One region of the Cytobacillus kochii genome, then DNA from elsewhere that is predicted to be linked to it. Evidence: a T-box and tRNA genes for the amino acid it is inferred to sense, from the RefSeq annotation. Region 1 holds a T-box; the other holds one or more tRNA genes.
The links. A T-box is a leader RNA that pairs with one kind of tRNA and senses whether it is charged. The one in region 1 lies ahead of LG276_RS16970 (valine--tRNA ligase), so its partner is inferred to be a tRNA-Val.

Region 1 (15,016 bases):
TAGGGAGGCTGTCATGAGAAAAATAATTGTCGGTTCAAGAAGAAGTAAGCTTGCGTTAACACAAACAAATTGGGTGATTGATCAGTTACGCCGTTTGAATCCTGCAGTTGACTTTGAAGTAAAAGAAATTGTGACAAAAGGAGATAAAATCCTGGATGTTACCCTTTCAAAGGTAGGAGGAAAAGGCCTGTTCGTTAAAGAAATTGAACAAGCGATGTTAGATAAGGAAATTGACATGGCTGTACATAGTATGAAGGACATGCCAGCTGTCTTACCTGAAGGATTGACAATTGGTTGTATTCCGGAAAGAGAAGACTATCGAGATGCACTTATTTCCAAAGGCCATGTGAAATTAGCTGACTTAAAACCAGGTGCAATTGTCGGGACAAGTAGTTTAAGAAGAGGTTCACAAATTTTGGCTAAAAGACCAGATTTGGAAATTAAATGGATTCGAGGGAATATTGATACACGTCTTGCTAAACTTGAAACAGAAGAATATGATGCCATTATTCTTGCTGCTGCCGGCCTATCAAGAATGGGATGGACGAAGGAGATCGTTACAGAATTTATTGATCCAGATATTTGTTTACCAGCTGTTGGTCAAGGTGCACTCTCTATTGAATGTAGAGAAGATGATCATGAACTAAGAAGGCTTTTAGATGCATTCACTTGTGAGGAAACGAAAAGAACAGTGCTGGCCGAGCGTGCATTTCTTCATAAAATGGAGGGTGGTTGCCAAGTGCCGATTGCAGGCTTTGCCCGTTTAACTGAGAATGGAGAAGTAAGTTTGACTGGTTTAGTTGGCTCTCCAGATGGCCGTACGATTTATAAAGATATGGCTGTTGGTGATGATCCTGAGACAATAGGGTATCAAGTAGCAGAAAACTTATCGGAATTAGGTGCAAAAGCCTTAATTGATGCTGTCAAAGAGGAGTTAGACGAAGGATGATTCATGAGGACAGTGCCTTACATGGAATGTCTGTCCTTATTCCCCGAAGTAAAGATCAATCGGAGGCTAGTGGTGATTTGGTCAGATCCCTTGGTGGACATCCAGTAATTATCCCATTAATTTCGTTTAGAGAAACAACAGAAGCCCATTCTTTAAAAAATCTTGATTTCACACAATATCAATGGATTATTTTTACAAGCAGTGTGTCAGTTGAGGTGTTTTTTACATATGTGTCACAGAAGACAAACTTACCGAAGTTGGCCGTTATAGGAAAGAAAACAGCTGAAAAGTTATCACAATATGACTTGAAAGCTGATTTCATACCAACGGAATTTGTGGCTGAAACATTTACCCTTGAATTTTTAACAATTTTAGGGGATGAACAAAATATATTCTTGCCTAAGGGCAACTTGGCCCGAGATTATATTAAGCAAAAGCTTATGGAAGCAAAGCATAGAGTGACTGAACGAATCGTTTATGAAAATTTTTTTCCTAATGAGAGTAAACAATTATTAACGGGTCGTTTATTGAATGAGGGCATTGATATACTATTATTTACTAGCCCATCAACGATTGATCATTTTATGGAAATCGTAGAGCGTCATGATTTGAAGAATCAAATAAGGAAGAGTATCATCGGTTGTATAGGACCAATAGCTGCAAAAAGAGCAGAATTTTACGGTTTGAAGGTACATGCTGTACCAACTATATATACATTTAAACATTTAATTAAGGAAGTAGTAAAAGTCATTTCTTAATCAAGTTGGAGGTAGTACAAATGGATAGTCAATTTAATCGTCATCGCCGTTTACGTCGGACAGCTAATATGCGCAATCTAGTAAGAGAAACACATCTACATGTGGAGGATTTTATTTATCCAATTTTTGTTGCAGAAGGACAAGACATAAAAAAAGAAATTCCTTCTATGCCAGGCATTTATAATTTATCATTAGACCATTTAACTGAAGAGATGGATGAGGTTGTATCTCTAGGTATCCAATCTGTTTTATTATTTGGTGTTCCTCTTGAAAAGGATGCTTGTGGTACGCAGGCGTATCATGACCATGGAATTGTCCAAGAAGCAACAAGATTAATCAAGGAAAAGTATCCAGAAATTTTGGTCGTTGCAGATACTTGTCTTTGTGAGTATACTAACCATGGTCATTGTGGTTTGATTGAAAATGGCGAAATATTAAATGACGCTTCATTAGAATTACTTGTGCAAACAGCAATTAGTCAAGCAAAAGCAGGCGCAGATATTATTGCTCCTTCTAATATGATGGATGGATTTACAGTCGCTATTCGTGAGGGCCTTGATGAGGCAGGCTTTGAACATATACCTGTTATGTCTTATGCAGTTAAATATGCGTCTGCTTTTTACGGACCATTTAGGGATGCTGCTGGCAGTACACCACAATTTGGTGATCGGAAATCATACCAAATGGACCCTGCAAACCGCTTAGAAGCAATGAGAGAGGCAGAATCAGATTTAATGGAAGGTGCAGACTTCCTCATTGTAAAGCCTGGGATGCCTTATCTTGATATTGTTCGCGATGTGAAAAACAATATTAATTTACCACTTGTTACTTATAATGTAAGTGGCGAATACTCGATGGTAAAGGCCGCTGCACAAAATGGCTGGATTGACGAAGAAAGAATCGTGCTTGAGATGTTAACAGGGATGAAAAGAGCTGGTAGTGATTTAATTATTACTTATCATGCAAAAGATGCTGCCAAATGGATGAACTCACACAAATAAGAAAAGAGGGATGTTTATGCGTTCATATGAAAAGTCACAAGCCGCATTTAAAGAAGCAGTTAAATTGATGCCTGGTGGAGTAAACTCCCCAGTGCGTGCTTTTAAATCGGTTGATATGGATCCGATTTTTATGGAGAAGGGCCAAGGGTCCAAAATCTATGATATTGATGGTAATGAATATATTGATTATGTCCTTTCATGGGGACCACTCATTTTAGGACATGCTAATGAAAAAGTTGTTTCTGCGGTGAAGGAAGTTGCCGAAAATGGCACAAGTTTCGGGGCGCCAACGTTGATTGAAAATGAATTAGCACAGCTCGTCATCGATCGTGTTCCTTCAATTGATGTGATTCGTATGGTTTCATCAGGTACAGAAGCAACGATGAGTGCATTAAGATTAGCTAGAGGTTTCACAGGACGCAATAAAATAGTTAAATTTGAAGGCTGTTATCACGGTCATGGAGATTCTCTCTTAATTAAAGCCGGTTCTGGTGTAGCTACACTTGGATTGCCTGATAGTCCTGGTGTGCCTGAAGGTATTGCAAAGAATACGATTACAGTTCCATACAATGATCTTGAAGGTGTGAAATACGCTTTTGAACAATTTGGTGAAGATATCGCTGCCATCATTGTTGAACCTGTTGCTGGTAATATGGGAGTTGTTCCACCAGTAGAAGGATTTTTACAAGGGTTACGTGATGTGACAACTGAATACGGTGCCCTTCTTATTTTTGATGAGGTAATGACAGGTTTCCGTGTTGATTATAACTGTGCCCAAGGTTTCTTCGGCGTTACACCTGATTTAACTTGCTTAGGAAAAGTAATAGGTGGTGGACTGCCTGTTGGTGCTTACGGTGGTAAACGAGAAATTATGGAGCAGGTTGCACCAAGTGGCCCGATTTATCAGGCAGGTACATTATCAGGTAACCCGCTTGCGATGGCTGCAGGTTATGCAACATTAAGTCAATTAACACCGGATACGTATGCTAACTTTATTAAGAAAGCTGATAAACTCGAATTAGGCTTGAGAACAGTAGCAGAAAAATATGAGATTCCACATACAATTAACCGGGCAGGATCGATGATTGGTCTATTTTTTACAAATGAAGATGTCATTAATTATGATCAAGCGAGAACGTCTAATCTTGACTTCTTTGCCTCTTATTATCGTGAAATGGCACTTCAAGGCGTATTCCTTCCACCATCACAATTTGAAGGTTTATTCCTGTCTACAGCATTAACGGATGAAGATATTGATCAAACAATTGCCGCAGCTGAAAAGGCATTTGCGAAATTGAAATAAGTTTTTAGCGAACAAACTCCGGAATGGAATTGTTCGCTTTTTTATTCTCAATCGAAAGATGTCAATCTTTTAGAGAGTAGGGCAAAGAGAAGAGCAACGGTAGACAGAATGAGAAAAAGAGAGTTTGGTGCATTAAAATGGCTCACATCGAAAAATAGTCAAAGTGGAGAGTGGGAAAGATGTGAGATTTTAAATTCACAACACCTAAATTAATCTATTTCTCTTTAACAATATAGTTATTCTATCGAAGACGCGCTCCTTTCTAAGTAAAGTAATCATAATTCACTTTTCCTCCTCATAAAGTGTAAGAGAAAAGATGTTATTGTTTTGATGATATGGGAGGAGGAGTCGAATATGTCTCAAGGAAATCCGTCGAACTTGCGGTTTTCATTAGAGGAATCCGTTTGGTTTCAAAAAGGACAGGAAGTATCACAATTACTTTCGATTTCACTTGATCCGAATATAACGATTCAGGATAGTGAGCAGTATGTAACGATTCAAGGTGCACTAGAACTAACAGGCGAATATCATCGTGATGAATCAACCGAGGACAGTATGAATGAACCGCCATCTACATTAAGGTTTATCCAATCTGTGGAAGAAAGGGAAGAGGGGGTATGTGAGTTTACACACTACTTTCCTGTAGATATTACGATCCCGAATAACCGTATTGAGAGATTGGATGATATTGATGTCCAAGTAGAGTCATTTGATTATATGTTTCCTGAAAGAAGTTGCATGAAACTCCATGCTAATTTGACGATATCTGGTTTGTATGGTGACCAACAGCATGTGGCATATACTGAAGATGAGAATAACGTGCTTGAGCTTGATACGGTAGAACGTTCAACGGTTCAGGATCAAGAAGAAGAAGAAGACACCAGTCGTGAAGAAGAACAAACAGAAATTAACTTCTCCCTACCAGAGGAGAATGAAAAAGATGAAGATGTGTTTGTTGCTGAAGCGAAGCAGGAGCCAGAAGTGGTTGAAGAAGAACCGGTATTAAATCGATCCTTACCTATTCTTGAGCCTCAAGAAGAAGAACCCATTGATATGCCAGAGGTTTCTTTTATAGCTAATCGATATGAAGAGAAAAAGCAGGAAGCAGAAGAGATTTTTGAGGTTAAGCAAGTAGAAGAAACAAAACCAGTTCAAGAGCTTGAAGAAGTGACAGATGAGCTTGAATCCTCTTCAGAAGAAGTGAAACCACAAAAGAAAAAAGTAAAAGGCAAGAAAAGCATGAGTTTGACGGAATTTTTTGCTCGTAAAGAAGATGAAGAACAATTGACGAAGGTTAAGGTATGTATTGTCCAGCCTAATGATACGATTGATCTTATTTCAGAAAGATATGATGTGACACCACAAACATTAATGAGAGCCAATCAACTAGAATTGAATCAAGAAGTGCATGAAGGCCAAGTTTTATATATCCCTGTAGCTGTTACAAACTAGCGGGTAAGGGAGCACATTATGAGCAGATCTCCATCGGTCTGCTCGCATTTTTATCAGTGTCACTTGTTTACTTACACAGTTTAGGTAAGCGAGGAAAGTGAGTGGTCTAAGTGGCAAAGGAAAATAGATTAAAAAAATATGGTCCAATCTTAAAACACTATGCACTTGAGCCTAATTTCATCGAAAGTTTTGGTAGCGTTCAAAAAGTTTACTCTAGCAAAGGTGTTTTTTCTTTGAAAAAAATAAAAGCAAATCATGGTGCGGACTTCATACGTTATATTCAACAATTATACCAAATGGGGTACAACCGGATCGTCCCGATTTATCCGACGGTTGATGGTAGGTATGCCGTTTTACACAACCAAAAGCTGTATTATTTAATGCCTTGGCTACCTAATGAGATTAAAGAAGATCAATTTGAACGGCATCAACAAATGTTTAGAGAACTTGCTCGCTTGCATGTCTTAAGTACGAAAGAAGTGGAAGTTTCTAAGGAAGAACGTGAAGAGCATTATGAAAATACGTTACTAGAATGGGAAAAGCAGAGTGAATTTTTGGATGGTTTTATTGAAACATGTGAATCTAGGGAATATTTATCTCCTTATGAATTGATGTTTACACAATATTATAATGATATCGCTCAAGCGTTAACTTTCTCAACCAAGAAGTTAAAGGATTGGTACGAAAAAACGAAGGAAGAGGAAAAAGTTCGTACAGCTGTTATACATGGAAAAATTTCTACCGAACATTTCTTGTATGATGAGCGCGGATATGGCTATTTTTTGAATTTTGAAGAAGCGAAGAGAAGTTCACCTATGCATGATCTTCTTCCGTTCTTATCAAGGTCTTTAAAAACCTTTCCAAAGCGTGCCGACGATGCTGTCGATTGGATTTACACTTATTTTAAGCATTATCCGTTTAGAGAAGATGAAATGCTGTTATTTCAAAGTTATTTTGCTCATCCAGGGCCTGTCATTCGCGCAGCAGAAAAATATCATAATGGTAAGTCAAAAAAGAATGAAAGAAAGCATGTAGAGCATATACAAAGGCAATTTTGGTTATTAAAAAATACGGAATATGTGGCCATGAGAATTGATGAAATTGAGCGTCAGAAAAAACAAGCACAAGAAGCAGCTGAGAAAGCGAATGCAGAACAAGAAGGAGCCCAAAATGGATAAAAACTGGGCTCCTATATTCATTTTAAGAGAATCCCAATGGTAATTAAACGCCCGCTGTAAAAGCAAGGTCTATATCTAGGAGTATACCTTTCTACCTCTCCTCGAAAGTTTACATTTAGGTTGTGGATTTCTCTTTTGCATCCTCATCCCGCGCATAATTGCCTCATACATAGGCAGGCTCAAAATAGGAGCAATTTTTTTACAGGTTTGTTCCCTTTTTTCATTATCATGTATATAATAAAAAAAATTGGTCATCCTTATTGACTATAGTGACTGTTTTTAGGTAGTATTACTTTATATTCAAACAAATGAAAAGCTTTGATAGGGAAGAGTACATTGGCGCTTTGCTTTAAGAGAGGAAAATCAATTGCTGTGAGATTTTCTAAGCGAACCCATTGGAAGGTCGCCCTGGAGCTTCTTTCGTGAACGTAGGTTCTATTATTAGCGAAAGACGGGAACGCCGTTATCCATTCGAGAGTCAATTACTAAAGTTTATGGTAATTGAAAAAAAGGTGGTACCGCGGAAGCAACTCCATTCGTCCTTTTTGTGACGAGTGGAGTTTTTTATTTTGCTTTTGTTTGATTGTTAACGATAAGCGAATGTGAGAAAGGATGAATAGGCGATGGAAGAGAATAATATCACGATGCCAACAAAATATGACCCTCAGTCTATTGAACAAGGTCGTTATGATTGGTGGTTAAAAGGAAAATATTTTGAGGCAAAAGATGATCCGGAGAAAAAACCTTATACTATTGTGATACCGCCACCAAATGTAACGGGAAGATTGCATCTTGGTCATGCATGGGATACAACGCTTCAAGATATTTTGACGAGAATGAAGCGCATGCAAGGCTATGATGTTCTGTGGTTACCTGGTATGGACCATGCAGGTATTGCTACTCAAGCAAAAGTTGAGCAAAAACTTCGTGAAGAAGGAAAAAGCCGTTATGATTTAGGTCGAGAAGCGTTTGTAGAAGAAACGTGGAAATGGACGAATGAATATAAAGGACATATTAGACAACAATGGTCTAAGCTTGGTCTCGGTCTAGATTATAACCGTGAACGCTTTACATTAGATGAAGGGTTATCAGATGCTGTACAAGAAGTCTTCGTTGCTTTATATAATAAAGGCTTGATTTATAGAGGCGAGTATATTATTAACTGGGACCCTTCTACTCAAACAGCTTTATCTGATATAGAAGTTATCCATAAAGATGTGCAAGGGGCGTTCTATCATATGCGCTATCCATTAACAGATGGTAGTGGCCATATTGAAATTGCGACAACAAGACCTGAAACGATGCTAGGTGATACAGCGGTTGCCGTTCACCCTAAAGATGAGCGTTATCAACACTTGATTGGTAAAACGGTGAAACTACCTATTACTGGCAGAGAAATTCCGATTGTTGCAGATGATTATGTTGACATGGAATTTGGTTCAGGAGCAGTGAAAATTACACCAGCTCATGACCCGAATGACTTTGAAATTGGTAATCGTCATAACTTAACAAGAATTCTAGTAATGAATGAAGACGGGTCAATGAATGAGAATGCTGGCAAATATCAAGGGTTAGATCGTTTTGAATGCCGTAAACAAATCGTTAAAGATTTGCAAGAAGAAGGTATTCTTTTTGAAATTGAAGAGCATCTTCATTCTGTGGGTCATTCAGAACGTAGTGGGGCGGTTGTAGAACCTTATTTATCTACACAATGGTTTGTAAAAATGCAACCACTTGCGGATGCGTCGGTTGATTTGCAAAAGGGTGAAGATAAAGTCAACTTCGTTCCAGATCGTTTTGAAAATACGTATTTACGCTGGATGGAAAATATTCGTGATTGGTGTATTTCTCGTCAACTATGGTGGGGTCATCGCATCCCAGCTTGGTATCATAAGGAAACAGGTGAAGTATATGTAGGAACAGAAGCACCGAGTGATAGTGAGAACTGGAAACAAGATGAAGATGTGCTTGATACATGGTTTTCATCCGCGTTATGGCCATTCTCCACATTAGGTTGGCCGAATGAAGAAAGTGCAGATTTTAAACGCTATTATCCGACTGATGCGTTAGTAACCGGCTATGATATCATTTTCTTCTGGGTATCTAGAATGATTTTCCAAGGTATTGAATTTACTGGTGGTCGTCCATTTAAAGATGTACTTATTCATGGATTGGTTCGCGATGCGGAAGGTCGTAAGATGAGTAAGTCACTAGGTAATGGCGTTGATCCTATGGATGTAATTGAGAAATACGGTGCAGACTCCTTGCGCTATTTCTTATCAACAGGAAGCTCACCAGGCCAGGATCTGCGTTTCAGCTTTGAAAAAGTAGAATCTACGTGGAATTTTGCCAATAAAATATGGAACGCTTCTCGATTTGCCTTAATGAACATGAATGGATTAACTTATGATGAAATTGATTTAACCGGTGAAAAATCGGTTGCAGATAAATGGATTTTAACTCGCTTAAATGAAACAATTGAAACGGTAACAAGGTTGTCCGATCGTTATGAGTTTGGTGAAGTGGGCAGAATCCTCTATAACTTCATTTGGGATGATTTCTGTGACTGGTATATTGAAATGGCAAAACTGCCATTATACGGTGAAGATGAAGCAGCTAAACAGACAACAAGATCTGTTCTCGCTTATGTACTAGACCAAACAATGAGATTATTGCATCCATTCATGCCGTTTATTACAGAGGAAATCTGGCAAAACCTTCCTCATAAAGGAGAATCGATTACAGTTGCCTCTTGGCCGACTGTGAATGAAGAGCTTTCCGATAAGGCAGCAGCAGAAGAAATGAAACTGCTTGTAGAAATTATTCGTTCTGTACGTAATATTCGTGCAGAAGTAAACACACCATTGAGTAAGAAGATTGATATGCTCATCAAAACAAAAGATGAAAAAGTACAGAAGGTTTTAAGTAAAAATGTTGGTTATATTGAACGCTTCTGTAATCCTGAGCAATTAACCATTGCGATTGATGCAAAAGCACCTGATAAAGCGATGACAGCGATTGTTACTGGAGCAGAAATTATTCTGCCATTAGCAGGTTTAATTAATATTGATGAAGAAATTGCTCGTTTACAAAAAGAATGGGATAAGTTAAATAAAGAAGTAGAACGTGTTCAGAAAAAATTAAGCAATGAAGGTTTTATTAAGAAAGCACCTGAAAAAGTGATCGCTGAAGAAAAAGCGAAAGAACAAGATTATAGCGAAAAACGTTCAGCAGTTGAAGCAAGAATGAACGAATTAAAAGGTGAATAAGGTATAATAGGAGAGGAGGCGAAATATCGTCTCCTCTTATAATGGTTATATTAATAAAGGTGGCAGATAGAAATGTTTACAACATATGAAGAAGCAATTGGTTGGATTCATTCTCGTCTTCGTCTTGGGATCAAACCAGGATTACAAAGGATGGAATGGATGATGGAAAAGTTGAATCATCCAGAAAGAAGACTGAAGGTTATACATATAGGGGGAACGAACGGTAAAGGTTCGACACTAGCTTATATCCACTCAATCCTTGAAGCAGAAGGGATTATGGTAGGTACATTTACTTCTCCATATATAGAGCAATTCAATGAACGGATTACATTAGGCGGCAAGCCGATTTCTGATAAAGATATTGTCCAGCTAGTGAATGATATTTATCCGCTTGCAGTAGAGCTCGAAGGATCAGAACTAGGAGAGCCATCTGAATTTGAAATTATAACAACAATGGCGATTCATTATTTTGCCCATATTGAACCGGTTGATATTGCTTTGTTTGAAGTAGGATTAGGTGGCAGACTAGATTCAACAAATGTCCTTCATCCCCTATTATCTATCATTACAAATACCGGTCTTGATCACACAGCGATATTAGGTGATACGATTGAGAAGATTGCCTCTGAAAAAGCTGGGATTATAAAGCCTGGAACACCAATTATTACTGGTGTTAAGCAAGATGAGGCAGTGGCTGTTATCGAAAAGACAGCAAAAGAAAAACATGCAAAACTTTATCAAGCAAATAAGCAATTCCAAGCGGAGCATATCGTATCGACAGAAGTAGGTGAGGCCTTTTCTTTTCAGAATACATTTAGTCAAAGAGACTATTTAGAAATATCGATGCCAGGTGTTCATCAAGTAGAAAATGCCAGCTTGGCGTTGATGGCGATTGATTTTCTGAATCAATATTTTTCCTTTGTGATTTCAGAAGAAAGCATAGGGAGAGGCTTGAAGAAAACGTATTGGCCCGGTCGTTTTGAGCGCGTGGCAACAGGCCCACTAACGATTTTAGACGGAGCACATAATGAAGAAGGAATGGCTGCTGTTTGTGACGAATTAGAAAAGCGCTATCACGATCGTGATATTTATTTTATTTTTGCAGCATTAAAGGACAAACCACTGCAAGGCATGATTCAAAGAATGGAGGATTGTGCGAAAGCGATTACTTTTGTAGGGTTTGATTTCCCTCGTGCGGCAAAAGCTGAGGAACTGTCTGCAATCAGTCAAAAGAATCATCATTTAGTTACAGCTGATTGGCAAGAAGCAATAAAAGAAACGAAAGAAATGATGCGTGAAAATGATGTTTTAGTGATTACAGGTTCCCTATACTTTATTTCTGAAGTAAAGCGTTTTTTCGCTCATCAATAATGATTGGTTACGATGGATATTGCTCGTAGCCGTATAAGTAAAGGGCGTCAAATAGCTTTTAGAATCGCCCTTTACTTTTTAATTGACCAACATGAATAGAGCAATTGGCGTTTTATTATTATGTGTCTTATTCAAGAGGGAAATCCTTTTCTTGAGCAAAAAAATCACTAATCGGGATATAGTTCACTGTTGTTCCCCCATTCATAAGGTAAACGCCATTTTTAGCAATGATACTACCATTAAATTCTCCTCCATAAAAGGTTACACTTCCATATGGAGCAAATACAACTCCGCTAAATCGTTCAATCCATTGACTTTGTGAACCGATATATACATCACCGGTAGCAATAATTACTGCTTTTGAAAAGGAGTTTATATAACGGTATTTTTCGTCAAGATATGGAGAAATGGTAATATCTCCTCCAAATAATTTCATATTTTCACTTTTTACTGAGGAACCATAGCCATTTGCTTCATACCATCCTGCTGGTTTGGTTTTAAGAAGAGGGTAAGAAGGGATGCTACAACTCGTTAACTTTTCTAAAGATGTTCCTTTTTGATAAGCGGATAAATTTATATTATTCGGATGATACAATTCTCCAACATATGTTGCTAAAGCGGAAGGAGAAAAGGATGGAGTCCAATCAACCGTCAAGTCTTGATGAGAAAAAAGCGCCTTCTCAAAGTAAGCATCTTTGATGTAAGTGTCACCACCAATATGTACGATATCTTTATATGTTCCTCCAGGTAACACTGCATCCTTCATTATGGTTAGAGGTTGATAAAAAGTCGTATCCTTAATATTGGCCCTTCCATTCACAACGGTATGACCATATATAGAACGTCCACCTGTGGCTGAAAAGTCGCCGTTAATACAAACTTGCCCTGGCTTTGAGGCTGATCCTAATCCTGCACTACCTCCTTGTAAATTTACATCTCCATCTATAAATAGATTAGAAACACTACTTAAGGCCCCGCCATTAATGTGGGTAGTTTTTAATGAATCCCCAATATATATGGTTGCATCGCTACCATTGATTCGGTTACCATGAAAGGCAAATGAGGAACCATGGATAAATAGTTGACTTTCAATCATACATTGATAGAAGCTGTCAGAGCAAGTAGAATTTTCTCCTTCATTAGGGTCCTCGCCATTATCATCGCCCCCTCCTCCGTCGCCGGGATTCTCCTCGTTTCCAGAATCCTCCTCTTTATCTCCTAACAGCAGTTTGTTTATTTTAGTATGAACACTGAAAGTATCTTCTCCGCCTGCAAGAGTGAATTGAACATCAATTACATCACTAGAAATGAGGCAATCCTCAAGAGGTTTCACATCATCTTCATGATAACTACAATAAGGATCTGCTCTGCTTTGATTAGCAGGTTTAATCGAGATGTCTTTGAAGTGAATATCATTTCTTAATAGTAAAGAAGGTAGCGATAAAGAATATTGTGGCGTTGTTGCATATTTTACTTGATGTAAGTCTCTTAAATAAGCCATAATGAGGTTAGATTCTTGCCTTAAATTGACAGAAGTAAAAGTCTTACTTTTTGTTTTCTCTATTGAAATAAAAGTACCATAAATCACAGAACTAATAATTGAAAGGATAGCAATGGTCGCTAGTACTTCAATTAATGTCATACCTATGTTATTTTTATAGTTATATTTACCCATTTCTTTATACCCCCTTTATACCTTTATTTTACATAATAATTATTTGGAGGTGAATGAGAAATTTTTAAACTATTAAAAAAACAAAAGGGGATAACGCTAATTGAAGTCATTGTTTCTCTTTCGTTAATTACAATTGTACTTACTGTGTTTATTTCTGTCTTTATCAATGCAAACGGACAAATAACAAGAACGGAGGCTGATTTTACTGCAATACAACTAGCAGAGAAAGCATTAATAGAGGGAACGTGCGGTCAAGAAACTGTTGATATAAACGAACAAGAATATGTGATTAAAGTGATTCAAAAGATGGTGGAAGAAAAAGCTATTTTGAAGGTTACTGTCTCTACTGGAAAGGAAGGAGATGAGCCTTTAGAGGAACTCTATGGTATATCACAACTTGAAGGTGAGGGTTCAAGGTGCGAGTAAAGGAAAATGGCGAAAAGGGGTATGCACTTGTTACTGTTCTTTTGATTATATTGTTGCTATTTATTATCATCCCACCGCTTTTGTTAGGTGTCCTTCAATCAACCAAACAAATCACACAAAGTCAATTTGATATCCAACATCATCGTTTGATTGAAGTAGGAGTAACCCTATTTTCTACCCAAGAAGGGAACAAGGCGATCGCGCTATCTGACCATCACTGTGTGGTTTTCGCTACAAATACATCTTGGGTTGAGATAGGAGATGAGACGAGTGCTTGTACCTGTGACAATGCATTGGATATAGAAGGGTTAGGTATCATCCCTATTTATAAAAATAAGTGCGGAGCTGCAATGGCGTTCGTACATGAAGGTGAAGAAAAATGAAAGCAAGAATAATTCTAACAAGTATTGTACTAATTCTTTTGCTCATCATCGTTTGGCAGTATGTTGCTCATGCCACTCCTCCTTCTATTCATTCAAGTAAAACGAAAGTGGCAGATGTGGTCATTAAAGGTTTAAGTGAAGGAGAAATAAAAAGTAAGTTACTGCAAAAAGTTGAACAATGGCGAAATAAAGCACAAATAAAGGTTACCTATCTAGATGAAGAATGGATACTTGACCCGCAATTATTTCGCTTTAACGTGGAGGGTACTGTTAAAGAAATAACAGAAGGAACAAATCATCCACTTTTTGTTGAATATGATAAGCAATTGTTTTATGAGCGTGTAGAAGAATTATTTTCACAATTGACGTTGAATGAAGAAGAGATGAATAAAATCTATGAGGACATGGTAGATAAAGTTAGTAGATTAGAAACATCCTTTAATGTGCAAATAGAGGAGTACTTACCAGTAACACTGGTACAAGAACCACTCGCTCAAGTTGTACTACAAGTAGATGATGATTGGAGTGGCTATGCCCAATCCGTTGCTATCGATAAACGTTCCCTTTTCTCTGTGTTAGATCAATTCGGTGAGGAAAATGATCTACCTATAATAGCAACAGGCATTTATCAACTTATTTTACATACGAATTTTTCCATTGAAGAAAGATACATTCAAAATAAGCTTCCAAGCTTTACTGAGGCAGGATATGAAGCTTACGTGGACAAGAAAAGACAACATGATTTCAAATTCTACAACCCTCATACTGTCAATTATACAATCAAAATAGAAGAGAGCAGGGGGAGGATGTATTTTACTTTATTGGGGCCACCATTTATTTATGATTATGAGGCTGTAATAAAAGAGACGGAGCAAATTGAGCCACTGACAAAGGTATATAACCAAGAAGGGTTAGAAGACGGTGCGAAAATCATTGAAGAAGGTGCCATGGGTATACGGGTTGTCATTGAGCGCCAAAAGCGAAAAGGTATGTTCATAGAGACATTTGCTAGATTGAAAGATTATTATCCCCCCATATCTACAATTGAATGGAGAGGTGACGGTAGGGAAGAAGAAGAGAACAAAGAAGTAACAAAGGATTCAAATGAAGAAAGTGAACCGCGTGATGATTTATGGGGGATAGAGGGCGAAAAAATGGAGAAATAAAGGAGGAAATCTCTTGCGCAAAAAATTAGGCGAATTATTAATAGATGCTGGTGTCATCACCCATGGAGCATTAGAGAAGGTATTA
Region 2 (15,016 bases), 310 kb from region 1:
ATTTTTCCACGATCACGAATCATAAGAGAGCAGCGCACTTTTAAGGTAAGTAATGTCCTATCGATTGGTCCAGTCAGGAAAGTAAGGAGAGGAGCTTAATCATGGGAGTGAAAATGCCGAAAAAGTCAAAACCGCAAAGACCTTCAAGGGATGAATTTGAATTAGAAGAGCTGGGGAATGCAGTAGTTGAGGCACATAGGGAGAAAACTGAAGTTTTAATATTGTTGTGGCAAAGAGATTCTATACAAGGAGTCTATAGATATTTTATCAATAAAAAACGCTCTTTAATAAGAGGGGCTTTTGAATTTTATATGAGGTTATTTCACTAAAGCCCACGTTAGTTATATAAGAAAAGGGACGATTACTCCACAATCGCGCTCGATCTTGAATAAGCAGCTACCTACTATTAGCTGGTTTAATGGAAGATTGATAACACGATATTATTTACTCGAGGAGAGCATCAATCTCAATTAATGCATGTGTCCATTTATCTCTGGCTTGATTCCTTTTATCAACATTAGAAAGAAAGGAGCTTATTTCACGCAAAACGACTTTTGTAACATTTGGTTGAGTCTCATTAAACTCTAATATAATTTCTGAGTTTAGCGTTTTGTCTGGTGACATTGGTCCTTCATAATTCCAGCTTTTTTCAATGCGTTTATATGGTTCAATAACCTTATACTCTCCAGATTCAGTATGCATTCCAGGTAATTCCTTAACTTGATTTGTAGCCAAACGAAAGCTTCCCCCAACACGAACATCCATATCAATTTCTGTAAGCCCGAATAAGTCCTTAAGTATTTGAGGGGATGTCCAAGCATCAAATAGAATTTCTGGTTTATACTTATATTCTCTGTTTACTTCTATAGTGTACGTATCATCCGTTTCGAGCCAAGACATTATTTCCCAAGTATATCCATTTGTGTCTTTAAAAAGGCCTGTATATCCCCAATCATCTGCGGTACCTTCTTTCGTAACCGTGCCGCCAGCTCTTAATGCACGTGAAAGAATGGAATTAACCTCCTTAGTATCTTTAGCGGTGTGACTGAAAATAACGCTAGAAGCGTTTAGATTATCTTCATGCTGTTCAGTCATCTGAGCGAACCCTGAACGCTCATACAAAACTAAAGACATTTCTCCTTCTAGAAAGAAAGCAACGTGATCTTCACCCGATGAAATTTTATCTTCTGGAAGAGCGAATACTTCTCTGTAAAATCCTGTTGACAGATCTAAATTCTCAACAGGAATTGTTACAATATCAATTTTGGGATTCATCATCTATCACTCCTAGACTTTTTAAGTATATATGCCTCTTAAGTGTGGACGACCAGCTTAATATACTCAATTATATTTCATTTCACCATCCATTACCAACTTTCTATTGATATACCTTATTCCGTTAAATGCCCCGTTTGTTGAATAATAAGGAATTAATTTTGAATGTACTTAAGCAGGTAGAAAGTGTCATTTAAATCATAAAAAAATATAAAAAAATGAATTTTGACGGCAAAATGACGGCAAAGGGAACTTAGGGGATAAATCATAAATAGGGAAAAATAAAAGAAGCCCTGATAAATCAAGGCTTCTTGGTATGGAGAATAGGGGGCTCGAACCCCTGACCTCATCGCTGCCAGCGATGCGCTCTCCCAGCTGAGCTAATCCCCCGCTAGATATATAGAAATTATAGCGAGAGAATGAATATTTTTCAATAGTCAAAAATAAAAAAATTAGTGCAAGCTTTCTATTTCCATCGACTTTACTCCTGGCACTTGAGAAATTGTATGATAAAAGTCAGTTGTTTTTTTACGATAATCAACTGCAATAGTTAAATAAACTTGTGGGTAGCCCTCTTCAGTATCTTTAATTCTCATCCTGCGAATAGCCGCTTGCTGCTCTTTAATGGTATGAATAATAGTCGTGATCTGTTCCTTCGTTTCAACTGCCATTTTCATCGTAATCTCTTTTTCTCGTAGTTGTCTTGGGCCAATAAGCCCTAATAAGTAGGGAACAACTTCAACTGAAATAATAAGTAATACGACGCCTGCAACAGCCTCCATGTAATATCCAGCTCCAACAGCGATACCAATCCCGGCTGCGCCCCAAATTAAGGCGGCTGTTGTGAGGCCGGAGATACTATCATTCCCTCTCCTCAATATGACCCCTGCGCCAAGAAAGCCAATTCCTGATACAATTTGAGCTGCTAAACGTAAAGGATCCATTGTAATATTAATATCGTCATTACCTGGAAATATGTATGCTGATTCTATTGACACAATAGTGAGAAGGCAGCTAACGATTGAAATGACTAGGCTTGTTTTTAAGCCAACTGGTTTACGTTTTAGTTCTCTTTCTAGTCCTATAATAAGACCAAGCACAGCTGAAATCCCTAACTTTATTAGGACATCCATTTCTAATCCGTACATATTATCGCCTGCTTTATCATTTAATAAATTTTAAATTAGATACCTTTACTATAGGTTTAAGGTGTAAAATAGTCTATACCTAAATAACAATATAATAGAGACAAGGTGATAGCATGGGGTAGTGAAGATGAATCCGTTTTTTGTATTAGCTATAGGTGTTGTTTCAGTTTCAACTTCAGCCATTTTTGTAAAGTTGATTTCAGCTCCCCCTGGTATTATTGCTTTTTATCGTCTCCTTTTTTCAGTCGTGCTTATGATGCCAATATTTCTTTTAAAATATGTCCATGAAATTCGTCATATTACAATCAAGGATTGGCTGTTTTCTATCATTGCGGGTATTTTTTTAGCTTTCCATTTTATTTTATGGTTTGAGTCTCTTCAATACACATCGGTTGCTAGCTCGACTGTGTTAGTTGCCTTACAACCGATTTTTGCATTTATAGGTACTTATCTCTTCTTTAAAGAAAAAACTTCTTGGAAATCCATTTTGTCAACTATAACTGCGATAGGCGGTTGTATCATTATTAGCTGGGGTGATTTTCTACTAAGTGAAAGGGCGCTCTATGGAGATTTGTTAGCACTTATCGCCTGTGGGCTAGTAACAGGGTATTTACTGTTTGGGCAGACCGTCCGTCAAAGAGTATCGCTCATTACTTATACATTTATTGTATACAGTATTAGTACATTGACACTTTTTATCTATGTCATGCTTAACAAACAACCTTTGTATCCTTATCAAGTAAATGACTGGATTTTTTTAATTCTCTTAGCACTTTTTCCAACATTATTAGGCCATACATTATTTAATTGGTCTGTAAAGTATTTAAGTACTTCTGTTATTTCGATGGCGACTTTGTTTGAACCTGTGGGTTCAGCCATTTTAGCTTATTTTGTACTACAAGAAAGAATAGCTTGGACACAAATTTTGGGTGGGCTATTTGTTATAGTAGGGCTATCTTTCTTTTTAATAGATGAAAGAAGGACAAGAAAGAAACGACTATAGGCATATTGAAGTTCAAGTATTAAGAAATGAAGCAAAAGGTGAGCCAAGAATGAGCTCACCTTTTTTATATAAATAAATAGGATAATCTACTAAAAATAAATGCTGCTGTTACGGTGAAGATGAAAGTTCCTCCATATACTTTACCTGGTGAATTAGCGATGCGAATACCTTCCACATAAGCGAATGAAAATAAAAAAAGGGCCATAATTACTGATACGTATAGTGCTACATCTTCCAGCTCTATTCACACCTTTCATATATAATAGAATGAGATTAGTAGATTATATGACCCATTTTCAACTTTATGACAACTATCTATGATAAGTATGAAGAGAAAGAGGGATTACTTATTGAGTTAAGACGGGGCTTAGAAAAAGGGAAGAATAATCGAAGAGTATCTATATATAAGTAAAGCAAAGATAATCAATAGTTTCTTGTGATTATCAATAAATGGAAACGCTTAACTATATGATAGCTACCATACTTAATAAAAATATGAAAAACTTGAATAAAACTTTAAAAATTATATTGCAAACACTTTTTAATCATGATATAGTTATTTTTGTTCCCGATAAAAGAAAAATTTACTAATTTAAATCACTTAAATTATTTAAAAAAATGGTTGACGTGATGTAGACGGGATGTTATGATAATAAAGTCGCTTTTGAAGCGAACGAGATTGTTCTTTGAAAACTGAACGAACGTAAAACGTCAAGCGTAATTCTAAAAAAGCTGATTTATCAGCAACAAAGCACCATAGGTGCAAACGAGCTAATCAAACACTTTATTGGAGAGTTTGATCCTGGCTCAGGACGAACGCTGGCGGCGTGCCTAATACATGCAAGTCGAGCGAATCTGAGGGAGCTTGCTCCCAAAGATTAGCGGCGGACGGGTGAGTAACACGTGGGCAACCTGCCTGTAAGACTGGGATAACTCCGGGAAACCGGGGCTAATACCGGATAATATCTATTTATACATATAATTAGATTGAAAGATGGTTCTGCTATCACTTACAGATGGGCCCGCGGCGCATTAGCTAGTTGGTGAGGTAACGGCTCACCAAGGCGACGATGCGTAGCCGACCTGAGAGGGTGATCGGCCACACTGGGACTGAGACACGGCCCAGACTCCTACGGGAGGCAGCAGTAGGGAATCTTCCGCAATGGACGAAAGTCTGACGGAGCAACGCCGCGTGAGTGATGAAGGTTTTCGGATCGTAAAACTCTGTTGTTAGGGAAGAACAAGTACCGGAGTAACTGCCGGTACCTTGACGGTACCTAACCAGAAAGCCACGGCTAACTACGTGCCAGCAGCCGCGGTAATACGTAGGTGGCAAGCGTTGTCCGGAATTATTGGGCGTAAAGCGCGCGCAGGCGGTTCCTTAAGTCTGATGTGAAAGCCCACGGCTCAACCGTGGAGGGTCATTGGAAACTGGGGAACTTGAGTGCAGAAGAGGAAAGTGGAATTCCAAGTGTAGCGGTGAAATGCGTAGAGATTTGGAGGAACACCAGTGGCGAAGGCGACTTTCTGGTCTGTAACTGACGCTGAGGCGCGAAAGCGTGGGGAGCAAACAGGATTAGATACCCTGGTAGTCCACGCCGTAAACGATGAGTGCTAAGTGTTAGAGGGTTTCCGCCCTTTAGTGCTGCAGCAAACGCATTAAGCACTCCGCCTGGGGAGTACGACCGCAAGGTTGAAACTCAAAGGAATTGACGGGGGCCCGCACAAGCGGTGGAGCATGTGGTTTAATTCGAAGCAACGCGAAGAACCTTACCAGGTCTTGACATCCTCTGACAATCCTAGAGATAGGACTTTCCCCTTCGGGGGACAGAGTGACAGGTGGTGCATGGTTGTCGTCAGCTCGTGTCGTGAGATGTTGGGTTAAGTCCCGCAACGAGCGCAACCCTTGATCTTAGTTGCCAGCATTCAGTTGGGCACTCTAAGGTGACTGCCGGTGACAAACCGGAGGAAGGTGGGGATGACGTCAAATCATCATGCCCCTTATGACCTGGGCTACACACGTGCTACAATGGATGGTACAAAGGGCTGCAAGACCGCGAGGTTTAGCCAATCCCATAAAACCATTCTCAGTTCGGATTGTAGGCTGCAACTCGCCTACATGAAGCCGGAATCGCTAGTAATCGCGGATCAGCATGCCGCGGTGAATACGTTCCCGGGCCTTGTACACACCGCCCGTCACACCACGAGAGTTTGTAACACCCGAAGTCGGTGGGGTAACCTTTTGGAGCCAGCCGCCTAAGGTGGGACAGATGATTGGGGTGAAGTCGTAACAAGGTAGCCGTATCGGAAGGTGCGGCTGGATCACCTCCTTTCTAAGGAATATACGGAATTAACTTGATGTTGGACTGTTCGTTCAGTTTTGAGAGTATAATCTCTCGATTCAATCGTTCTTTGAAAACTAGATAATGTAATGAAGAAGATTACCGAGTAATCGCCACCTTAGTTATTTTTTCTCTCTATTATTATAGATTGATTTAAGATACTAAACTTTTTTTAATAAACACAACCGTGAGGGTTGTGAGAAGCAAGTAGTTCAAGGAAGCGAGCGAGGAAACACCGGAGTGTGCGTCTTGTGCACATGAGGATGTTGACGAGTGAACTGACGCCGAAATGCGTAGCTTATCGCAAGCCGAACAATGGTTAAGTTAATAAGGGCGCACGGTGAATGCCTTGGCACTAGGAGCCGATGAAGGACGGGACTAACACCGATATGCTTCGGGGAGCTGTAAGTAAGCTTTGATCCGGAGATTTCCGAATGGGGAAACCCCCTATCCGTTATGGGATAGGATCCATACCTGAATACATAGGGTATGGAAGGCAGACCCGGGGAACTGAAACATCTAAGTACCCGGAGGAAGAGAAAGCAAACGCGATTCCCTGAGTAGCGGCGAGCGAAACGGGATTAGCCCAAACCAAGAGGCTTGCCTCTTGGGGTTGTAGGACATTCTATACGGAGTTACAAAGGAACGAGATAGACGAAGAGGTCTGGAAAGGCCCGCCATAGGAGGTAAAAGCCCTGTAGTTGAAACTTCGTTCCCTCCAGAGTGGATCCTGAGTACGGCGGGACACGAGAAATCCCGTCGGAAGCAGGGAGGACCATCTCCCAAGGCTAAATACTCCCTAGTGACCGATAGTGAACCAGTACCGTGAGGGAAAGGTGAAAAGCACCCCGGAAGGGGAGTGAAAGAGATCCTGAAACCGTGTGCCTACAAGTAGTTAGAGCCCGTTAATGGGTGATAGCGTGCCTTTTGTAGAATGAACCGGCGAGTTACGATTACATGCGAGGTTAAGTTGGACAGACGGAGCCGTAGCGAAAGCGAGTCTGAATAGGGCGAATGAGTATGTGGTCGTAGACCCGAAACCAGGTGATCTACCCATGTCCAGGGTGAAGTCCAGGTAACACTGGATGGAGGCCCGAACCCACGTACGTTGAAAAGTGCGGGGATGAGGTGTGGGTAGCGGAGAAATTCCAATCGAACTTGGAGATAGCTGGTTCTCTCCGAAATAGCTTTAGGGCTAGCCTCATGCGTAAGAATCTTGGAGGTAGAGCACTGTTTGGACTAGGGGCCCTCATCGGGTTACCGAATTCAGACAAACTCCGAATGCCAAAGATTTATCCATGGGAGTCAGACTGCGAGTGATAAGATCCGTAGTCAAGAGGGAAACAGCCCAGACCACCAGCTAAGGTCCCAAAGTATACGTTAAGTGGAAAAGGATGTGGAGTTGCTTAGACAACCAGGATGTTGGCTTAGAAGCAGCCACCATTTAAAGAGTGCGTAATAGCTCACTGGTCGAGTGACTCCGCGCCGAAAATGTACCGGGGCTAAACGTATCACCGAAGCTGTGGATTGAACATCGTTGATGTTCAGTGGTAGGAGAGCGTTCTAAGGGCGTTGAAGCTAGACCGTAAGGACTGGTGGAGCGCTTAGAAGTGAGAATGCCGGTATGAGTAGCGAAAGATGGGTGAGAATCCCATCCACCGAATGCCTAAGGTTTCCTGAGGAAGGCTCGTCCGCTCAGGGTTAGTCGGGACCTAAGCCGAGGCTGAAAAGCGTAGGCGATGGACAACAGGTTGATATTCCTGTACCACCGTATTCTGTTTGAGTGATGGGGGGACGCAGGAGGATAGGGTAAGCGCACGATTGGATGTGCGTCTAAGCAGTTAGAGGGACCATGAGGCAAATCCCATGGTCATATACCTTGAGCTGTGATAGCGAGGGAAATTTAGTACCGAAGTTCTTGATTCCACACTGCCAAGAAAAGCCTCTAGCGAGGAATAAGGTGCCCGTACCGCAAACCGACACAGGTAGGCGAGGAGAGAATCCTAAGGTGAGCGAGAGAACTCTCGTTAAGGAACTCGGCAAAATGACCCCGTAACTTCGGGAGAAGGGGTGCTCATTAGGGTGTTAAAGCCTTGATGAGCCGCAGTGAATAGGCCCAGGCGACTGTTTAGCAAAAACACAGGTCTCTGCGAAGCCGCAAGGCGAAGTATAGGGGCTGACGCCTGCCCGGTGCTGGAAGGTTAAGAGGAGAGGTTAGCTCACGCGAAGCTTTGAATCGAAGCCCCAGTAAACGGCGGCCGTAACTATAACGGTCCTAAGGTAGCGAAATTCCTTGTCGGGTAAGTTCCGACCCGCACGAAAGGCGTAACGATCTGGGCACTGTCTCAACGAGAGACTCGGTGAAATTATAGTACCTGTGAAGATGCAGGTTACCCGCGACAGGACGGAAAGACCCCGTGGAGCTTTACTGTAGCCTGATATTGAATTTTGGTACAGCTTGTACAGGATAGGTAGGAGCCTTAGAAGCCGGAGCGCTAGCTTCGGTGGAGGCGTCGGTGGGATACTACCCTGGCTGTATTGAAATTCTAACCCACATCCCTTATCGGGATGGGAGACAGTGTCAGGTGGGCAGTTTGACTGGGGCGGTCGCCTCCTAAAGAGTAACGGAGGCGCCCAAAGGTTCCCTCAGAATGGTTGGAAATCATTCGTAGAGTGTAAAGGCACAAGGGAGCTTGACTGCGAGACCTACAAGTCGAGCAGGGACGAAAGTCGGGCTTAGTGATCCGGTGGTTCCGCATGGAAGGGCCATCGCTCAACGGATAAAAGCTACCCCGGGGATAACAGGCTTATCTCCCCCAAGAGTCCACATCGACGGGGAGGTTTGGCACCTCGATGTCGGCTCATCGCATCCTGGGGCTGTAGTCGGTCCCAAGGGTTGGGCTGTTCGCCCATTAAAGCGGTACGCGAGCTGGGTTCAGAACGTCGTGAGACAGTTCGGTCCCTATCCGTCGTGGGCGCAGGAAATTTGAGAGGAGCTGTCCTTAGTACGAGAGGACCGGGATGGACGCACCGCTGGTGTACCAGTTGTCTTGCCAAAGGCATCGCTGGGTAGCTATGTGCGGAAGGGATAAGTGCTGAAAGCATCTAAGCATGAAGCCCCCCTCGAGATGAGATTTCCCATAGCGCAAGCTAGTAAGATCCCTGAAAGATGATCAGGTTGATAGGTTAGAGGTGGAAGTGTGGCGACACATGCAGCTGACTAATACTAATCGATCGAGGACTTAACCAATTCGAAATGCGGAGGCGCCTTGCACAGGTGCGACAAGCATAAGACGGATTTGACAGGAGGTTGTTCTTTAACCTCATGACAAATTTGACTTATGACCTCGAGCACCTAGGCGCCGCAGCTGGACAGCACTACGTAAGTAGTAGCCTACAGCACGCATTCAGGCGATTACTCAATAAATATCTTCTTCAACATTACCTAGTTTTCAGAGAATGATTTAAAATTTCTCTTGAAATTTTCATAAAAGACGTTATAATAATAAATGTCTTTAAAAAGTCCGGTGGCGATAGCGAGAAGGTCACACCCGTTCCCATACCGAACACGGAAGTTAAGCTTCTCAGCGCCGATGGTAGTTAGGGGCTGTCCCCTTGTGAGAGTAGGACGTTGCCGGGCATACATATTGGAGGATTAGCTCAGCTGGGAGAGCATCTGCCTTACAAGCAGAGGGTCGGCGGTTCGATCCCGTCATCCTCCACCATTTTTTGTGTGTATTTGCCGGCCTAGCTCAATTGGTAGAGCAACTGACTTGTAATCAGTAGGTTGGGGGTTCAAGTCCTCTGGCCGGCACCACTCGTGCTTTGTACGAGCCATTAGCTCAGTTGGTAGAGCATCTGACTTTTAATCAGAGGGTCGAAGGTTCGAGTCCTTCATGGCTCACCATTTGATCATCTTAATATGCGGGTGTGGCGGAATTGGCAGACGCACCAGACTTAGGATCTGGCGCCGCAAGGCGTGGGGGTTCGACTCCCTTCACCCGCACCATTTTTCATTTTAAATATTTGCGGAAGTAGTTCAGTGGTAGAACATCACCTTGCCAAGGTGAGGGTCGCGGGTTCGAATCCCGTCTTCCGCTCCAATATGTGCCGGGGTGGCGGAACTGGCAGACGCACAGGACTTAAAATCCTGCGGTAGGTGACTACCGTACCGGTTCGATTCCGGTCCTCGGCACCATTCTTTTAAAATTAAGCGCCCGTAGCTCAATTGGATAGAGCGTTTGACTACGGATCAAAAGGTTAGGGGTTCGACTCCTCTCGGGCGCGTTATGTTTCGGGAAGTAGCTCAGCTTGGTAGAGCACTTGGTTTGGGACCAAGGGGTCGCAGGTTCGAATCCTGTCTTCCCGACCACTAGATATACATATTTATTTTAGGGGCCTTAGCTCAGCTGGGAGAGCGCCTGCTTTGCACGCAGGAGGTCAGCGGTTCGATCCCGCTAGGCTCCACCAATTAATTTTATACAATATATTCTATGGCGGTGTAGCTCAGCTGGCTAGAGCGTACGGTTCATACCCGTGAGGTCGGGGGTTCGATCCCCTCCGCCGCTACCATAGATAGAATGATGGACCTTTAGCTCAGCTGGTTAGAGCAGACGGCTCATAACCGTCCGGTCGTAGGTTCGAGTCCTACAAGGTCCACCATTATTCGGAGGAATACCCAAGTCTGGCTGAAGGGATCGGTCTTGAAAACCGACAGGGGTGTTAAAGCCCGCGGGGGTTCGAATCCCTCTTCCTCCGCCATTCATATTATTATCGCGGGGTGGAGCAGTCCGGTAGCTCGTCGGGCTCATAACCCGAAGGTCGCAGGTTCAAATCCTGCCCCCGCAATCTGGTCCGGTAGTTCAGTTGGTTAGAATGCCTGCCTGTCACGCAGGAGGTCGCGGGTTCGAGTCCCGTCCGGACCGCCATTTACATATTTATTATTTTGGCTCAGTAGCTCAGTCGGTAGAGCAAAGGACTGAAAATCCTTGTGTCGGCGGTTCGATTCCGTCCTGAGCCATCTTTTATGGCGGTTGTGGCGAAGTGGTTAACGCATCGGATTGTGGTTCCGACATTCGTGGGTTCGATTCCCATCAGCCGCCCCATTGCGGGTGTAGTTTAGTGGTAAAACCTCAGCCTTCCAAGCTGATGATGAGGGTTCGATTCCCTTCACCCGCTTAAATAGGGGCCTATAGCTCAGCTGGTTAGAGCGCACGCCTGATAAGCGTGAGGTCGATGGTTCGAGTCCATTTAGGCCCACCATTTATATTATTCCGCAGTAGCTCAGTGGTAGAGCATTCGGCTGTTAACCGAACGGTCGTAGGTTCGAATCCTACCTGCGGAGCCATATGGAGAAGTACTCAAGTGGCTGAAGAGGCGCCCCTGCTAAGGGTGTAGGTCGGGCAACCGGCGCGAGGGTTCAAATCCCTCCTTCTCCGCCAGTTGGCCCCTTGGTCAAGCGGTTAAGACACCGCCCTTTCACGGCGGTAACACGGGTTCGAATCCCGTAGGGGTCATAAAAAAGAAGCTGTCAACTTATGTTGACAGCTTCTTTTTTATGTGGCTAACACTTTTGGATGTTATATTATCTGTCATTAGATGTCGAAATAATTTGAAAATTAACAAGGGATTTTTATACTTAAGACGAATTAATTAAGAAAGAGTAATGTAATACAAGGAGTGGAATGAATTAGAATGAATACAACTGCATACCCCACTGAATTCGAAATGCACTTGTTTCATGAAGGAAGCTTATTTAAGGCATACGAACTGTTTGGATCACACCGTCATAAAGAAGGAGATAATTGGGTTACTTGCTTTACTATCTATGCTCCACATGCCTACTCAATATCATTAGTTGGCTCTTTTAATCATTGGAATGGCGAAGGTTTTTCATTGGAAAAAGTAAATAATGAGGGGATATGGACAATTCAGCTAGATGGAGATTTAACAGGAGAAATTTATAAATATGCAATTAAGAACAAGGATGAACAAACTTTTTTAAAGGCTGATCCTTTTGCTTTTTGTTCAGAATTACGACCCAGAACTGCTTCGATTGTCTATTCTTTAGAAGATTACAAATGGAAGGACCAAGGCTGGCAAAAGGAAAAACAACAAAGGAAAGCATTTTCAGAACCTATGATGATATATGAGATGCATCTAGGTACATGGAAAAAGAGGAATGGCCTTTTATTGACATACAGTGAACTAGCAGAAGAAATCATTCCTTACGTAAAGGAGCATGGTTTTACACATATTGAATTGATGCCTATAATTGAACACCCTTATGATCGTTCATGGGGGTATCAAGGAACAGGCTATTATTCGGCTACGAGTAGATATGGTGAACCAAAAGATTTAATGTTTTTTATCGATCAATGCCATCAAAATAATATTGGTGTTATTTTAGATTGGGTACCAGGACATTTCTGTAAAGATCAACATGGGCTATATTGTTTAGATGGTGAATATGTTTATGAATACGAAACAGAAGCTGATAGGGAAAATTTTGTTTGGGGTACAGCTAATTTTAATTTAAGTAAAACAGAGGTTCATAGTTTCCTCATATCCAATGCTATTTTTTGGATGGAAAAATACCATGTCGATGGATTTAGAATTGATGCAGTATCAAATATTATTTTTTGGCCTAATAACGAGAAGAGGGAAAATCCATTTGGTATTCAATTTTTACAGAAATTAAATAAAGCTGTGTTTGCTTATGATCCCTCTATCTTGATGATGGCAGAGGATTCTACTGATTGGCCCCAAGTAACGGCTCCTGTTCACTATGGCGGATTAGGTTTCAGTTATAAATGGAATATGGGGTGGATGAATGATGTATTATCTTATATGGAGAAAGCCCCACATGAACGACAATACCACCATAATAAAATGACTTTTTCTTTAATGTATGCATACTCCGAAAATTTTCTCTTACCGTTATCACATGATGAGGTTGTCCATGGGAAGAAATCCCTGCTAGACAAGATGCCAGGAGATTATTGGCAAAAATTTGCCCAATATCGTTTGCTCTTAGGTTTTATGATGACACATCCAGGTAAAAAGCTGTTATTTATGGGGTTTGAGCTAGGACAATTTGCCGAGTGGAAAGATGAAGAACAGTTGGATTGGCACTTACTTCAGTATGAAATGCATGCAAAAACGAATCATTATGTGAAGAAGTTAATAAAGTTATATAAGAGATCTAAATCATTATATGAATGGGACCACAGATCAGAAGGTTTTGAGTGGATTGATGCTAATAACCATCAGCAATCCATTTTTTCATTTATTCGTAAAGGAGTAGAAGAAGAAGAAATATTAATTGTTGTATGTAACTTTTCCCCTCAAGTATATATGAATTTTCGAATGGGTGTTCCTAAAAATGGGAGTTATAGAGAAGTGTTTAATAGTGATAATCATGAATTTGGTGGCTCTCATTGTATTAATAAACGAGTATTAAATACAAAAAAACAATCCTACCATGGAAAACCATACAGCATCGAAATGACGATACCACCATTCGGTATTTCAGTTTTACGTCCTGTTAGAAAAAGAAAAAGGAGTGATGTTGTAAATGGCTAACAAGAAATGTGTAGCGATGCTGCTTGCTGGAGGTAAAGGAAGCCGCCTTAATTCTTTGACGAAGGAGCTTGCTAAACCAGCTGTCCCTTTTGGAGGTAAATACCGCATCATCGATTTTACACTTAGTAATTGTACAAATTCAGGTATCGATACAGTCGGTGTACTAACACAATATCAACCGCTAATACTCAATTCATATATTGGCATAGGAAGCGCATGGGATTTGGATAGAAGAAATGGCGGTGTGACAGTACTTCCCCCTTACAGTGAATCTTCTGAAGTCAAATGGTATACAGGTACGGCAAGTGCTATCTATCAAAATATCAATTATTTAGAGCAACATAACCCCGAATATGTATTAATTTTATCAGGTGACCATATTTACAAAATGAACTATGACTTAATGCTAGATTACCATATTAGTAAAGGAGCTGATGCGACAATCTCTGTTATAGAGGTCCCGTGGCATGAAACAAATCGTTTTGGTATTATGAATACTTCTTTAGATATGAGAATAGAAGATTTTGAAGAAAAACCTGAGCAAGCAAAGAATAATTTAGCATCAATGGGCATTTATATCTTTAAATGGTCAGTACTAAATGAGTTTTTACAAAAGGATAATCAAAATAAGGACTCAAGCCATGATTTTGGAAAAGATATTATTCCTGAGATGTTGAAGTTAAATAAGAAACTTTATGCCTATCCTTTTAATGGTTATTGGAAAGACGTCGGTACAGTTCAAAGTCTATGGGAAGCTAATATGGATTTATTAGATGAAAATTGTGAGTTAAATCTTTTTGATCAAGACTGGAGAATTTACTCAGTTAATCCTAACCATCCTCCACAATATATTTCTCCACAAGCAAAGGTCAAACAATCTTTAGTAAATGAAGGATGTACGATTGAAGGCGAGGTAATCAAATCAGTTCTCTTTCAAGGTGTAGCGATTGATAAAGGGTCTGTTATTAAAGAATCAGTAGTTATGCCAAATACAAGGATTGGTAAGAATGTCATATTAGAAAAGGTCATTGTCCCTTCAAATATAGTTATACCAGATGGGACAGTAATTAAAGAAAGAAAAGAAACAAGTGAAGCATTGTTAATCACGCCAGAAAGTATTTGTCATTTTGCATAAATGTAGAACCGTATGATTTTTACTGGGGGGATATTGATTGAATAATCGTTTATTAGGAGTCATTGATGCGACAACTTATCATAAGGGACTGGATGAGTTAACCCTTCATCGTTCTTTAGCTGCTGTTCCTTTTGCTGGAAGATATAGACTAATAGATTTTATTCTCTCTAATATGGTCAATTCAGGAATAGAGAGTGTGGCGATTTTTCCGAAATATCAATACCGATCTTTGATGGATCATCTAGGATCGGGGAAGAACTGGGATTTAGATAGAAAAAGAGATGGTCTTTTCTTCTTCCCATCACCGATGATTGATAGTTCAAATAGTGGGATTGGTTCATTTAATCATTTTGTTGCTAACATTGATTATTTTTATCGTAGTTCACAAGATTATGCATTAATTGCTAATTGCTATACCGTTTGTAATATTGATTTCTCACCAGTTTTACAGCGGCATATTCAATCTGGCTGTGATATTACGTCAATTCAACAGCTAAATCAACCTTTAGAGATGTATTTGGTCAAAAAA

Region 2: it encodes a tRNA-Val, which carries the amino acid that the T-box ahead of LG276_RS16970 (valine--tRNA ligase) is inferred to sense. The anticodon was not compared.

What each region holds. Positions count from the first base shown of each region.
Region 1 is NZ_CP085254.1:3,302,899-3,317,914, reverse strand. Features, by position in the region: gene hemC (hydroxymethylbilane synthase) at 14-949, shown strand; gene LG276_RS16995 (uroporphyrinogen-III synthase) at 946-1,707, shown strand; gene hemB (porphobilinogen synthase) at 1,728-2,708, shown strand; gene hemL (glutamate-1-semialdehyde 2,1-aminomutase) at 2,725-4,011, shown strand; gene spoVID (stage VI sporulation protein D) at 4,366-5,463, shown strand; gene ysxE (spore coat protein YsxE) at 5,574-6,641, shown strand; T-box leader at 6,951-7,188, shown strand; gene LG276_RS16970 (valine--tRNA ligase) at 7,265-9,910, shown strand; gene LG276_RS16965 (bifunctional folylpolyglutamate synthase/dihydrofolate synthase) at 9,983-11,281, shown strand; gene LG276_RS16960 (PilW family protein) at 11,409-12,956, opposite strand; partial or broken gene LG276_RS16955 (hypothetical protein) at 13,017-13,070, shown strand; gene LG276_RS16950 (hypothetical protein) at 13,101-13,382, shown strand; gene LG276_RS16945 (hypothetical protein) at 13,373-13,765, shown strand; gene LG276_RS16940 (hypothetical protein) at 13,762-14,931, shown strand; gene LG276_RS16935 (GspE/PulE family protein) at 14,945-15,016, shown strand, end outside.
Region 2 is NZ_CP085254.1:3,611,664-3,626,679, reverse strand. Features, by position in the region: gene LG276_RS18495 (hypothetical protein) at 102-329, shown strand; gene LG276_RS18490 (SRPBCC domain-containing protein) at 445-1,275, opposite strand; tRNA gene LG276_RS18485 (tRNA-Ala) at 1,593-1,665, opposite strand; gene LG276_RS18480 (MgtC/SapB family protein) at 1,728-2,423, opposite strand; gene LG276_RS18475 (DMT family transporter) at 2,551-3,426, shown strand; rRNA gene LG276_RS18470 (16S ribosomal RNA) at 4,211-5,759, shown strand; rRNA gene LG276_RS18465 (23S ribosomal RNA) at 6,086-9,018, shown strand; rRNA gene rrf (5S ribosomal RNA) at 9,292-9,408, shown strand; tRNA gene LG276_RS18455 (tRNA-Val) at 9,418-9,493, shown strand; tRNA gene LG276_RS18450 (tRNA-Thr) at 9,510-9,585, shown strand; tRNA gene LG276_RS18445 (tRNA-Lys) at 9,600-9,675, shown strand; tRNA gene LG276_RS18440 (tRNA-Leu) at 9,693-9,777, shown strand; tRNA gene LG276_RS18435 (tRNA-Gly) at 9,797-9,871, shown strand; tRNA gene LG276_RS18430 (tRNA-Leu) at 9,878-9,966, shown strand; tRNA gene LG276_RS18425 (tRNA-Arg) at 9,982-10,055, shown strand; tRNA gene LG276_RS18420 (tRNA-Pro) at 10,064-10,140, shown strand; tRNA gene LG276_RS18415 (tRNA-Ala) at 10,163-10,238, shown strand; tRNA gene LG276_RS18410 (tRNA-Met) at 10,264-10,340, shown strand; tRNA gene LG276_RS18405 (tRNA-Ile) at 10,354-10,430, shown strand; tRNA gene LG276_RS18400 (tRNA-Ser) at 10,437-10,529, shown strand; tRNA gene LG276_RS18395 (tRNA-Met) at 10,543-10,616, shown strand; tRNA gene LG276_RS18390 (tRNA-Asp) at 10,620-10,696, shown strand; tRNA gene LG276_RS18385 (tRNA-Phe) at 10,716-10,788, shown strand; tRNA gene LG276_RS18380 (tRNA-His) at 10,798-10,873, shown strand; tRNA gene LG276_RS18375 (tRNA-Gly) at 10,876-10,946, shown strand; tRNA gene LG276_RS18370 (tRNA-Ile) at 10,954-11,030, shown strand; tRNA gene LG276_RS18365 (tRNA-Asn) at 11,041-11,115, shown strand; tRNA gene LG276_RS18360 (tRNA-Ser) at 11,119-11,209, shown strand; tRNA gene LG276_RS18355 (tRNA-Glu) at 11,213-11,284, shown strand; gene glgB (1,4-alpha-glucan branching enzyme) at 11,463-13,352, shown strand; gene LG276_RS18345 (glucose-1-phosphate adenylyltransferase) at 13,345-14,487, shown strand; gene LG276_RS18340 (sugar phosphate nucleotidyltransferase) at 14,525-15,016, shown strand, end outside.